3 regions of the Paenibacillus sp. Soil724D2 genome follow, and region 1 is predicted to be linked to each of the others. Evidence: riboswitches for the same ligand, from Rfam matches in the RefSeq annotation. Region 1 holds a riboswitch; each other region holds the start of a gene.
What was found. A riboswitch is a leader RNA that binds a small molecule or an ion and turns the genes downstream of it on or off. The one in region 1 is predicted to bind cyclic di-AMP.
Positions count from the first base shown of each region.

Region 1 (4,155 bases):
GCACCAAAACGATGGACCGCATTATGCGCACTTATTTCCTACGTTGGGAATTTAAACACCCTTCTACGAAGGACTTCCAGAACGTTGTCGAAGAAGTGACCAAAACGAAGTGGGATGAATTCTTCAACCAGTATGTATACGGCGCCATGATGATGGATTACACCGTGGAGAGCATTCGCGTCAAATCCGTGGGCAGCAAAGGGGCAGAGTCCTACGAAAGTGCCGTTCTCATCTCCAAACGAGGCGGCAATTCACCCGAAGTGCCCATCCAATTCCATTTCTCTGACGGCACAGTGCTGGATAAAACATGGGATGGTAAAGAAAGCAGTATCGAATTCAAATTAACCCACAAGACTCCTGTAGACTGGGTTCGAATTGATCCTAATTACTCGCTCGTGCTGGAAAATAAACACATTAATAATTTTATGCAAACGCAAGTGGATACGAAGTGGAAAATCCGTTGGAATCTCGGTCTCATTCAATTCCTGCAAGCCATTTTCGGTTGGGTCGCCTGGTAAGCGGCTAGGCTTATCCAATGCTTTCAAAGTAAGTTTTCCTACGGAAAACTCTTAGGAGGGACAACTGTGGCAACTTATATCAAGTCTGGCTTCAGGGCGGCTTTACGGCAACCTTTCGCCACGATCGTCTTGTTCCTGTATCAGATGGGCTGGGGCATCCTGCTGTATAAGCTTGTACAGGGTGTTCTCGTCCCTCTCATGCACCGCTATCCAGGTGGCGAGCAGCCGAAGCAAGCGCTGCAGCTATTTCTAGCTGAAGGACAGTTCCAACTGGTCAAAACCGATCTTAGCCATTCCTACCTTTGGTGGCTGGCTGCTCTACTTGTTATTCGTATGCTGCTCACCCCAATGATGAATAGCGGCGTCTACTATTCGCTGACCCATTCGCAGCAAAATGCCGGCTATCGCTTCTTCCGAGGCATCAAGGAGCTCATGCTCCCATTCCTAATTGCATATGTCGTTCGAATCTCGCTCTCCTTGCTGCCGCTCATATGGCTGTTTCCAAAAGTGCAGAGGCAATTCGCACATACCACTTCGTATGAGCAAGCAGCTCTCCAATTGCTGCCTTGGTTGCTGGGCATGCTCGTCTATGGCTTTCTCATACATCTTCTTTTTATGTACGTGCAATTCGCGATTGCTGCCAAACTTGGCATTTTGTCCACTGTCATCACATTCGTTCGCAGTTTGCTTCCTATTATCGGGCTTGCGCTTATCCTCCTGCTCGCCTCGGGACTATTGGCAGGGGTCACTGTCACAGCAACTTACATATGGGCAGGTCTGGTAGCGCTAATCATTTATCAGCTCTTTCCGCTTTTCCACATTTTCTTTCAAATGTGGGCCATAACTTCCCAATATCAGCTTCTATCTGCCAAAATGGACGGTTAAAAACAATAAAATAAGCTGAAATTAGCTCATCTTGTTTCATCCCCTTGCAAAAGGGGCTTTTTTTTGCGTTTTCCGAAATATTTTACATATTTTTAAGGCAAATCGCATAGAAAAGGAGGAATTTCGATGTTTATGACGAATTACAAGGACTAGCATCAAAAAACCAAATATTTCATGCCGAATTCCTCATTTCTTGGGGAAACGGGGGAACCACACCGGGTGAATTGATCTTGCCAGACAGGGATCATAGGGAACCTTCAACCGAACCCTCCAGCTAACCTCGTAGGCACCGGAAGGAGACAAGCAGTTGAGAAAGATTGTTGCTCTTGTTTTTAGTCTTGTTTTATTTTTGAGTATCGGTTTAGGAAGCGTGTCAGCGGCACAATCCACTTTGGATGAAACGGTTGACGGATTGCTAGGAATTCCGTACAGAACGGCGGGAACGACCACAAAGGGCTTTGATTGCTCTGGTTTCACCGCATACGTTTTCGACAAATTCGGCATTGATCTTCCTCATAGCTCATCATCTCAAAATAACGAAGGCTACTGGATTGACAAAAAAGATCTTCGTAAAGGTGATCTTGTGTTCTTTGACACAAGCGGCGGCAAAGGTATTTCTCACGTGGGTATCTACCTTGGAGACGGTGAATTCATTCACTCTGCATCCGATGAAGGTATAGTGAAAAGCAAACTTAGCCAATCTTATTATGCGAAGCGGTATGTATCAGCCCGACGTGTTCTGTGGGATGATATCTATAACCAATTAACTGCTGAATCCAAGTAAATTCTTGCACGATTCATGAATAAAGCCCGGACAAGCCCCGCTCGAAAGAGCAGCTTTCAGGGCTTTTATTCATTTACTAATCCTGTAACTTGACATCGTATGTTAGCCGTTCTATAATAGCGGCATATTGTTTTCTAGGGTTCCGTGGCGTTCATCGCCAGACTGGTCCGAGGGGAAACACGCAGCGAATACGCTGTGGTCACGGAGGGGAAAAAGCCCGGGAGTCATATCGCTTAAGCGATATAACTTCCAGGCTTTTTCCTTTTTTTGCGACTAAATAGGAACGTAGAACAAATTCAAGAGGAGTGATTCATCATGGCATGGTTATATCTCGTTATTGCAGGTGTATTTGAGGTAGTATGGGCGATCTCATTAAAATTTTCTAATGGTTTTACACGGTTAGTTCCTTCCAGCGTCACGATCGCAGGGATGATTGTAAGTTTCTATTTTCTAGCGGCAGCAACGAAAACTCTCCCCATCGGCACAGCATACGCGGCTTGGACTGGAATTGGCGCTGTTGGTGCAATTATAATCGGCACCCTTTTTCTTGATGAACCCATTACTAAGGATCTTATTCATGATTCTGATCTTAGTTGGCGTTCTCGGCCTTAAATTTACTTCTGGGCATTAAGGGGTCCGAAAAACTACGTCATGTCATGCTCAATTGCTCAATTTGGTGACGATTCCTGAGATTCGACGATGCCTGGTATCTTGCGTTTTGGCATCGTCCACCTGCCGGACAAATTCTTTCCGCTTCGAGAATGCCAACGCTTCAAAGGCCTCGATTGCACCGTCCTGAGAAGACAATACCTCCCTAAGGTCATCAGGAATCTCAACGGTTCGAGGCTCAAGATCAAGGTTGAGTATAACTTCCACCTGGTCGCCAGCCTTCAAACCAGACGCTTCCCGGTGGGCTGCACTCAATGGAAGGAGGAACTCATTCCCCATAACTGCTACAGTGCTGCGATAGGTGTAACCGTTAAGGCTCACGGTGACACTCGGCTTCTTATGTCCACCCAACTCAGCTATAACCTCGGCTGGAATGGAAATTCCAGTGGCGTTTTTTCCCTGTGCTTGCATAACGGAAGCGGTGAATGTTACCCCCATTTTGCTTGTTCCCCCTTTGAACAAATAAGGTTCCATCGTTCTCACTCTTTTAGATGACAATTCACGGGAAATTATACCATACTTTTCTGAATAAATCGGACCCTATCAATGCAGATTAATCCATACAAGGATGGAGAGGCGGTATGATGTAAGGTTCAGATTTGATCTAACGTAACTGCTGAGTCAGATCAACAGGATAAGAATGTTTAGGAGGGAAATTCAACATGAATACATCGGATGATATCAATCGGAAACAGAATCGTAATAACGGGCTTCTCGGAGAGGAGCTAGAAGTTGACTCCGATGTTAACGAGGATCGTAACCGAGAGCAGCAATTGGACGATTCGTTTCAGTACTGGTACCGTAACGTCGGTTACTGGGTGCAGCAAAAGGAAGATATAACTCAGGTGCCGAAGGCGAACGTCTTCGATGCCGCCGCTGATATGGACGCTGAGTAGAAGTTAAACGGGATTATGGAAAACGACGAGATCAATAGGTAATCTATCATTGGAGGTATGAACGATGTCTGACAATACAAATAACGTTGATCAAAACAAAACGAGTATCTTTAAAAACGGGGTACAATCCGCAACGAATTATGTACAGAACGCCATTGAAAACGTAACTGCATCCACGCAAGATGCAACTCAAAATTTAGTGAATAACGTAATGAAAAGACGACAAAATGAAACCGAAAGTAATAAATAATTAGATTGGCGATGTTGAATTTCAAATGGAAAAAACTTAGTCAGAAAGCAGCCGCGGGCCATGACTAAGCTTTTTTTGTTGGTCTAATGGATATCGTGATTAATTGCTGCCGATAAACTATCTACACTCTTAAGCAACTGTGTAGCTGACATA
Region 1 covers NZ_LMRY01000021.1:25,601-29,755, forward strand. The annotation lists gene ASG85_RS18460 (M1 family metallopeptidase) at 1-518, shown strand, start outside; gene ASG85_RS18465 (hypothetical protein) at 585-1,403, shown strand; cyclic di-AMP (ydaO/yuaA leader) riboswitch at 1,569-1,707, shown strand; gene ASG85_RS18470 (C40 family peptidase) at 1,711-2,187, shown strand; guanidine-I (ykkC/yxkD leader) riboswitch at 2,311-2,413, shown strand; partial or broken gene ASG85_RS18475 (DMT family transporter) at 2,503-2,818, shown strand; gene ASG85_RS18480 (YdeI/OmpD-associated family protein) at 2,848-3,294, opposite strand; gene ASG85_RS18485 (hypothetical protein) at 3,519-3,752, shown strand; gene ASG85_RS18490 (hypothetical protein) at 3,817-4,002, shown strand; gene ASG85_RS18495 (methyltransferase domain-containing protein) at 4,132-4,155, opposite strand, start outside.

Region 2 (4,155 bases), on a different contig from region 1:
TGGGTGTTGATGTCCATATTTCTCATAACTAATCCCCTTGTACGAGCTTATAGAAAATGTCGTCTAGTGACGCTCCCGGAAGTTCGGTTTGCCCGCGTAATTCGACTAAATCACCCTGCGCAACCATGCGACCTCGATGAAGGACAACGTAGTTATCGCAATATTTTTCAATGGTTGACAAAATATGCGATGAGATGAGGAATGATGCTCCTTTATGTTTCATTTTGACCATTAATTCTAATAAGGAACGGATCGCTAAAGGGTCAAGGCCGAGAAAGGGTTCATCGATAATATATAACGAGGGTTCGATCAGAAATGCGTTCATAATCATGACTTTCTGTTTCATTCCTTTGGATAAATGGCTGGCGAAGCTGTTCAGCTTGTCCTTCATTTGAAACTGCTCCAAAAGGGAGCTAGATCGAGCCAAATAGTCGTCCTTCGACAAACCGTAGGCCATAGCGGTTAGCTCAAGGTGTTCTCGGATCGTAAGCTCTTCGTAGAGCTCAGGACTTTCGGGTACATAAGCGTAAGTTGCGCGATAGGACAAAGGATTTTCAGCTAAAGTGAGTCCGTTGATTCGAATCGATCCTTTTTGCGGTTGAAGAAGGCCGAGAATGTTTTTGATTGTCGTACTTTTACCCGCACCATTAAGTCCGATGAGTCCCATCATTTCACCTTGACGGATAGAAAAGGTTAGGTCATGAAGAACAGGTTTTTTTGGTAAATATCCCCCGTATAAAGAGTCAACTTGTAGAATGGAGCCCATCTCATTGCCTCCCTGATTAGCAAATTATTGGTATTTATGAATCACTTTCCTATACGATCATTATAAACAAATTTGTAATTTAAGCCTAGTTTAGGGGTGGAAAGTTGAAAAGAGTTAGTATACGTACGTGAAAGTGAGATATAAGTAGATATAAAGCTGTTTTATTGTTCATTTAAGCGAATTTTAGTTGATTTAGCCCTTTTTAGTAGGTGTTAATCCCTTTACAGGTTAAGATTAACAGCGTAATATACTTTTCATAATAACTTAATAACCAATTTGCCATTTTTCCATTCGCTGAGTTCCATTTATGGGAACGGGGGAACCACTGTAAGCTGAAGAAGCATGCTTCTTGAGTGAACAGAGTGAGTAACAGGGGTGAATCTTTGAGTATACTTCGTATGCTCTTAGTAGGGCGACTCTCACGTCCGAATCCGTCAGCTAACCTCGTAAGCGTAAGAGAGGTAACGATTGTCGTGCGTGCTATTTGTGTATTTTATTATACCAACTAAGCCAGCGAGAAGAGTCCTCTTCTTGCTGGCTTTTTGTCTTCATAAAGGGCTATACACATTTCGGACGACTAAAAATTGCCCGGAATTCATATGAATGTTGAATAGGCAAACTGGTGTGGGACGACCAGAAGGCAGCGGTATAGCACCGTACTGCTGATGGCGAACACGTTAAGTTAAACTAAAAAACCTTAGTCGCGTCAAATCTAATCATGCTGTAACCTGGCGGCGAGGCTTTGAAGGAGGACCGAAGAAGTGGGCAGTATCTCTATTAGCGAGACCCATGTAAAACGATCATCCAGCATGTCCTTCGCATTGCGATGGAAGCATGAAAACTTGCGTTTGATTTTAAGTCTAGCCATAATTTCAATCGCAATGACTTTCATGTTTTTGGTGTTGTTGTACGGTACGGCTACCAAGAGCGTATCCGTGGTTGTGAATGGACAAGAAACTGTTGTGCAAACGAAGCAATGGGTCCTGCAACGCCTACTGGATGAACAAGCCATAAAGATTGGTGAACACGATGAAATTTCTACTGCACCAACGACAACAATCAAGGGTGGAGACAAAATTGTCATCGAACATGCCTCACCGATTCAATTGACTGCTGATGGAAAGACCACCACTGTTTACACAACTGCAAGAACGGTAGAAAGTGCATTGCAACGTTTACATATTGCACTTGGGGAGCACGATCGTTTATCTCCCGAACCGACAGCCGCTCTGAGCTCAGGCGATGAAATCAAAATCGTCCGTGTGAAAAAAGAGACGGAGGAAGTAACTGAGCCGATTGCGTTCGATACGGAAAAGAAGAGCGACGCATCGCTGCTCAAAGGCAAAGAGCAAGTCGTCCAAGAAGGTAAAGAGGGCGTACTCTTGAAGAAGAAAGAAAAGACTTTCGAAGATGGTGTTTTAGTCGCGGAAGCAGTTGTGGGTGAAGAAGTACAAACAGAAAGTATTAATAAAGTCGTGTCCGTGGGCACGAAAAACCCTGTTGTTGTTCTCTCGTCTTCATCACCTAGTGTGGATGAGGTTTCGAAGAATGGTGTAACATTTGGGTACAAACAAATCCTGAAGAATGTGAAGTTGACTGCCTATTCGGCAGACGTGGCATCTACAGGTAAATCCGAAGGAACTCCTGGTTTCGGTAAAACCTATACAGGAACTACCGTGACAGAAGGCAGAACAATAGCTGTTGATCCTAAAGTTATCCCCCTAGGATGGTGGGTTTACATCGAGGGCATTGGCTTCCGCCGGGCTGAAGACATTGGCAGCGGTGTGAAAGGTCAAATGATTGATGTCTTCTTTGAAGATCATGGTTATGCCAATAAATTCGGAACGAAGCAAGGGTACACCGTGTATGTGGTAGGACCGAAAAAGCCATCTGAAAATTAACGTGTAAACGTCAGTTTCAGCGGGAAGAATGTCATATATACGTTGCCAAGTAACAACTTGGGCGAAAGAAGAGGGGACCCCTCTTCTTTTTCTGCGTTGAATATGAAAGTATAAGCTCTATACTTTAGCTCAACCTTGACAAACGCGCTCGTCCCAGAAGGACGACGGAGTCGTTTATCCTTGGTACTGGGAAGGGAACTGCTTATGATCAAAGAAGTAATTGTCGTCGAAGGCAAGGACGATACAGCTGCTATTCGCCGAGCGGTAGAGGCGGATACGATTGAAACAGGCGGCTCTGCAATTGGACAAGCCGTACTAAAGCGTATTGCACTTGCGCAGCAGCGAAGAGGCGTTATTATATTCACGGATCCGGACCACGCAGGTGAACGGATTCGGAAGATTGTAGCAGCCAAGGTGCCTGGCTGCAAGCATGCCTTCATTACGCAGGAGCAGGCCGAGTACAAGGGGGATATCGGCGTCGAGAATGCGACGCCTGAAACGATCCGTCAGGCCCTACAGAGCCTTCGCACGGAATATGATGGTGCGGTTTCACAGCTGACCATGGAGGATCTCATGGCCGCAGGTTTGATTGTTCATGCTGAGGCGGCTTCTCGCCGGCTGATTGTGGGTAAAGCATTAGGAATTGGCTATTGCAATGGCAAGCAGTTTTATAAGCGCTGTGCAATGTTTCAAATCTCGCGTGAGGAATTTGAGGCGGCTTTGGAGCATTTGGAAGTTGATAAGTAAAGAGTTGAAAACAATGCGTAAGTATTCACTTGTCACCACGTATTGAGGGTTTACAAAGGCGTTGATTAGAAAACGATAAATATCGTAGAGTCGTTTAGCAACTTTATGAACGTAGATGGACTCCAGTAGTTGCCATTGTTGTAGTTTCTACAACATCGCATTCCAATTGGCTATATCAAAGTTGAAGTGGTAGTTCTTACAATATTTTTGACCCATTTTTGGAAAAAAGTCTGGATTTAGTCCCAAGGGTTATATATATTAAGCAAGATGTAATAGTAAAGACGGAATTTGAGCAGCAATTGTTGCACTTCGAGACTGTTGATTCATTGTGCTCTACTCACAACTGGTAGGTATAACTCCAAAATTAGATTTTAGAGTCATTCAGCTTTTGTAAGGGTAGATGGAGTGGTTGCGAATGTTGTATTTTCTACAACAATTCACACGTACAAAGGCTATTTTCAACTTGAAGTTGTAGTTTGTACAACATTTTGAACCCATTTGGTGCGATATGGCCTGTATAGGACCAAATTGTTGTACATGATACAACAACAAAAGGAGAAAGGCGAGATTTAGGCAACAATTGTTGCACTTTCTACAACATCATTCAACCGCCAATATGGATTTATTTGTCCAGCAACCTCAATTGAGCATAGATGACGAATGATCCCGATTTAAGAATGTAGAGCGAGTGAATTGACAGTCTCCTTCCTGCAACATTATCCAACTGAAAGTATGTATTTA
Region 2 covers NZ_LMRY01000024.1:12,936-17,090, forward strand. The annotation lists gene ASG85_RS20845 (ABC transporter permease) at 1-26, opposite strand, end outside; gene ASG85_RS20850 (ABC transporter ATP-binding protein) at 29-766, opposite strand; cyclic di-AMP (ydaO/yuaA leader) riboswitch at 1,049-1,234, shown strand; gene ASG85_RS20855 (3D domain-containing protein) at 1,528-2,667, shown strand; gene rnmV (ribonuclease M5) at 2,872-3,414, shown strand.
Region 2: another riboswitch for cyclic di-AMP. It lies ahead of ASG85_RS20855 (3D domain-containing protein); the one in region 1 lies ahead of ASG85_RS18470 (C40 family peptidase).

Region 3 (4,155 bases), on a different contig from region 1:
AATACGCTTGCCAGTCAACATATGAATTATCATTGGGAAATGACGGGGCAAGGTCATGTTCTCATGCAGCCTTGTAAGCCAGATCGCAAATTAGATGAGCATATGAAAAATGATAGTCTATTGCGTCGTATTGCCAAAGAAGTACTGCCGTTTGGCGGTATTTTTATCAAATAAAAAAAGGAAAGAAAAAACATTTGCATTTGTCTTCGATTCCTGATATATTATTCCTTGTCGCCTCGGAGAAACGTTAGCGAGAATGACAAGCAATTATACGATGCGGAAGTGGCTCAGCGGTAGAGCATCGCCTTGCCAAGGCGAGGGTCGCGGGTTCGATCCCCGTCTTCCGCTCCAACTAATTTGCGCCCTTAGCTCAGCTGGATAGAGTATTTGACTACGAATCAAAAGGTCGGGAGTTCGAATCTCTCAGGGCGCGCCATTTTCATAATACGCATCGGGACGTAGCTCAGCTTGGTAGAGCACCTGCTTTGGGAGCAGGGGGTCGCATGTTCAAATCGTGTCGTCCCGACCATCAATCCCTTTTAATATGCGGGCGTAGTTTAATGGTAGAACTTCAGCCTTCCAAGCTGATCGCGCGGGTTCGATTCCCGCCGCCCGCTTRACAGAAWAAGATCACCTTCGGGTGYTCTTTTTCGTTTGAACGGGYAAGGAAGAGAAGCCGTATGGGRTCGACCGTCCGTGAAGYCATCATCGAATATACCCAAGTAGGACGCGCGTCCAAATATACCYCTAGRCGCTTCCGTAGGAAGCATTTRAAATAAGTATTTGGAGTATTCCCGCCGCCCGCTTCATAGTAAGTGAAAAGATCACCTTCGGGTGGTCTTTTTCTGTAGATAAGAAAGTATAAGTTTTTTTATACTTTAGCTTCGAAATCTACCTTGACGAACGCGCTCGTCTCAGGAGGACGACGGAGTCGTTTTTCCTTGTTTGGGGTAAACAAAGGGAATCCACTCTATTTAACACCGATGGATTCGCTTTTTGGTTTAGGGTGAAGGGGGCAGCTGGATTAGTATGCCTGTATAAGGGATTTTTCTTGCTTATAAGTAGGGAAGTAGTTGTACTTCGTGCAACAATTTCCTTGGTTTCCTACTCTCCTAGCTAGAGATGTTGTATCCTGTACAACAATTTAGCCTTAATTCGTTCTAAAAGGCCACTTTTGGTCTAAATTGTTGCATTTTTTACAACACGCGTAGAGAAAACGCTTGATTCGATTGAGTAATGTTGTGCGTAGTACAACTTTAGTTGTTTGTCCGGATAGGAGGGATTCCGCAGGGGTTCGACCGTCCATGAAGGTATCGAAGGACTTACCCGAGAAGGATGATCGTCCTGTCGGTGAAGATTTAAGGATAAGCCGATACCAGCCCAAGCCTGTGATTCTGACAACTGATCTTCGTAAGGAGCCAGTCACTTTATTACACTAGAGATCCAATCACGATCGGATCTGGTTCTAATGTGAGCGAAAGAGGAATCATTCAATTCGTCGGGCTTTTTGGAGCATCATATTTTCTGTGACTACAAGCGAAATCAAAAGCATAATAACTTCTCAATAGTGATAATATCAATATCATCGCATTGAAGCGGACGTGGATCGATATCGAAATAGACATGTCTCAAGCCATAATCGCATATGCATGAAATCGAAGCTTGAACGTTGGTGTTCAGGCTTCTACTTTGTGCTGGAAAAAACACTTGTCAAAACTAACTATATTAGTTAATATACTAATTAAATTAGCATGTGGAAAGGGATGGTGCTCGACATGTCATTTATTGTATTTATGCTCTTATTTACAGTGTTATGCGGATGGCTGGAAAGTCTTGTTCTCAGTCGCTCGAAAAGGGAGGGAATGTAAATGTTTGCTGGACATTTTGGGCTTGCTGCAGCAGTGAAAGCAAGAACACCGGAGGTGCCGATCTGGGCGCTCATGCTTAGTACTCAGCTGCTTGATGTTGTATTCGTCCCTTTATATCTTTCTGGTGTTGAAACGATCGATACAAGCATCGGTACGGGATATGGGGAAGGGATTATTCATGCTGACTATACACACTCATTAGTTGGGGCGCTGCTCATTGCTATCTTATCAGGACTATTGGCTTGGAAGTTGTGGGGCAAAAGAGGAGGCGCAGCTATAGGAGGGCTTACCTTCAGTCACTGGATACTTGATCTTCTCGTTCATCGTACAGATATGCCATTCTTACCGGGGAATGCTGGAGGACTTCCATTAGTAGGATTTAGTCTGTGGCAGTGGCCGTGGGTGAGCGCTGCTCTTGAGATTATTCTCGTGGTTGCAGGTTCTATCCTTTACTTCCACACACTTCGTAATACCGCTAAACTGTCAAAACAAATGACAACAGACGGAAACTTAATTTGGCGTACACGTCTTGCGGGAGGTGTCATGGCCGTTCTATTGATTGCCTCGTTTATTTCAGATTTTGCTTTGCATTTATAACTCTATGGAAACTATTACCACTATGCAAAAGTTGAAAGTAATAGTTCAACTATGCTAGTCTAACATAGACAAAAAATGCCGAATCTCGGAGCAGCAAAAGCTCCGGTACGGGGGACTTCTTTAATTTGGGGTGAATGAATGCTCGGCTGTTTTACTAAACTGAGCACGCTAGGGAAACCTCTTCCCGAACCCGTCAACTAACCTCGGAGGCTTCAAGGAGGCAAGGTTTTTGAAATTTTTCACAAAAAGCTTTATTTGCTCATGCGCACTTGTTGGTGCGGCAGTATCCATTTTGTCCGCTCCCTCGGTTCAAGCAGCATCAGGTTCATCTTCATCCACTGTAAAAGTCCAGGTCAATGATGAGTTGGTTCAGTTCCCAGAAGTACAGCCATTTATTGACAACGCAGGAACGCTGCAAGTCCCTTTGCGAGTACTGTCTGAGAAATTGGGTTATCAAGTAGGCTGGGCGAAGCAAGAAAGCGAAATAGTGGTCACGTTGAAGAGCAAGCAGCAGACGATTCAACTTACAACCGACGAGAAGCAAGCGATCGTTAACAGTAAGAAGATTAGTCTGGAAAGCAGTCCGACGCTTTATCAAGGTAATACGTATGTACCCTTGCGTTTCATTACTGAAACATTCGGTTCTCCGATTGAGTGGAATGAAGCGAATCGTATCGCGATTGTGAATGTCGATGGCAAGTCGCACAAGCCAGCCTGGATTGCACCGCCACCAGCACCAGCTCCAAAGGTAGCAGCGGTAGCTATACCTTCCACGTCTGATCAAATCGTGCAAACAGCAAATACGTTCATGGGCACGCCATACGTTTGGGGAGGCACAACACCCAGAGGGTTTGATTGTTCCGGATTTGTGCGCTATTTGTACGAAGCTAAAGGCATTGATCTACCCAGAACTTCGGTTCAAATGTACGATCAAGCTGGAACCAGGGTTACAGACTTGAAGGTTGGAGATCTTGTGTTTTTTGCAGCAGGCAGTGTAAATCATGTTGGTATTTATCTGGGGAATGATCAATTCATTTCAGCGACAACGTCTAGAGGTGTAACGATAGATAGTCTCGCCAGTTCATACTGGGGATCCAGATATGTGGGAGCCAAAAGAGTTCTGTAAGTAAGCCATGTGGTGAAAAAGGATTAAATCATCGGGCATTTGTTTTCTATGAATCTTTCGAATGAAAGCATAGAAGGCAAATGTTCTTTTTTTACGCGAAATATTGCGATTTTTATCGAAATTTTATGGTTTTTAGCCTATAATGAAGAAATGTTTGGAAGAAAGCAGGTGACACGAACGGCATGCAATTAAGTGTCTGGAAAAGTTGGTTTTATAAAAAAAGACATTCGAATAAAGCAAATAGCATGTATATCGTGGAACAAGGTCCTGCCATACCAGAAGAGATTCGGGGAGTCATTGATCGATTTTTTCTTACGTATAATCATTTCAAAGGGGCAAGAAGCCTACAGACGGATACGTTTATAAAAGAGGTCTTTTACGCAACGAAACAGGATCCGAAGGATCAAAGGACAATTGAAGAGATGGAAGCCTATATTCAGCAGAAAAATGTGCATCGTTTGCGATTGAAATCCTTTGTTGTAGATGAGTATCTTCGTATAGGCGAAAAGGTTTGCATGATTGGTGTGACGAGGGAATTCAGTAATAATCAAAGAAATCGCGTGC
Region 3 covers NZ_LMRY01000059.1:367,320-371,474, reverse strand. The annotation lists gene ASG85_RS35255 (AIM24 family protein) at 1-174, shown strand, start outside; tRNA gene ASG85_RS35250 (tRNA-Gly) at 277-351, shown strand; tRNA gene ASG85_RS35245 (tRNA-Arg) at 360-436, shown strand; tRNA gene ASG85_RS35240 (tRNA-Pro) at 453-529, shown strand; tRNA gene ASG85_RS35235 (tRNA-Gly) at 547-617, shown strand; gene ASG85_RS39685 (hypothetical protein) at 1,305-1,439, shown strand; gene ASG85_RS35230 (hypothetical protein) at 1,869-2,465, shown strand; cyclic di-AMP (ydaO/yuaA leader) riboswitch at 2,532-2,692, shown strand; gene ASG85_RS35225 (NlpC/P60 family protein) at 2,695-3,591, shown strand; gene ASG85_RS35220 (hypothetical protein) at 3,774-4,155, shown strand, end outside.
Region 3: another riboswitch for cyclic di-AMP. It lies ahead of ASG85_RS35225 (NlpC/P60 family protein); the one in region 1 lies ahead of ASG85_RS18470 (C40 family peptidase).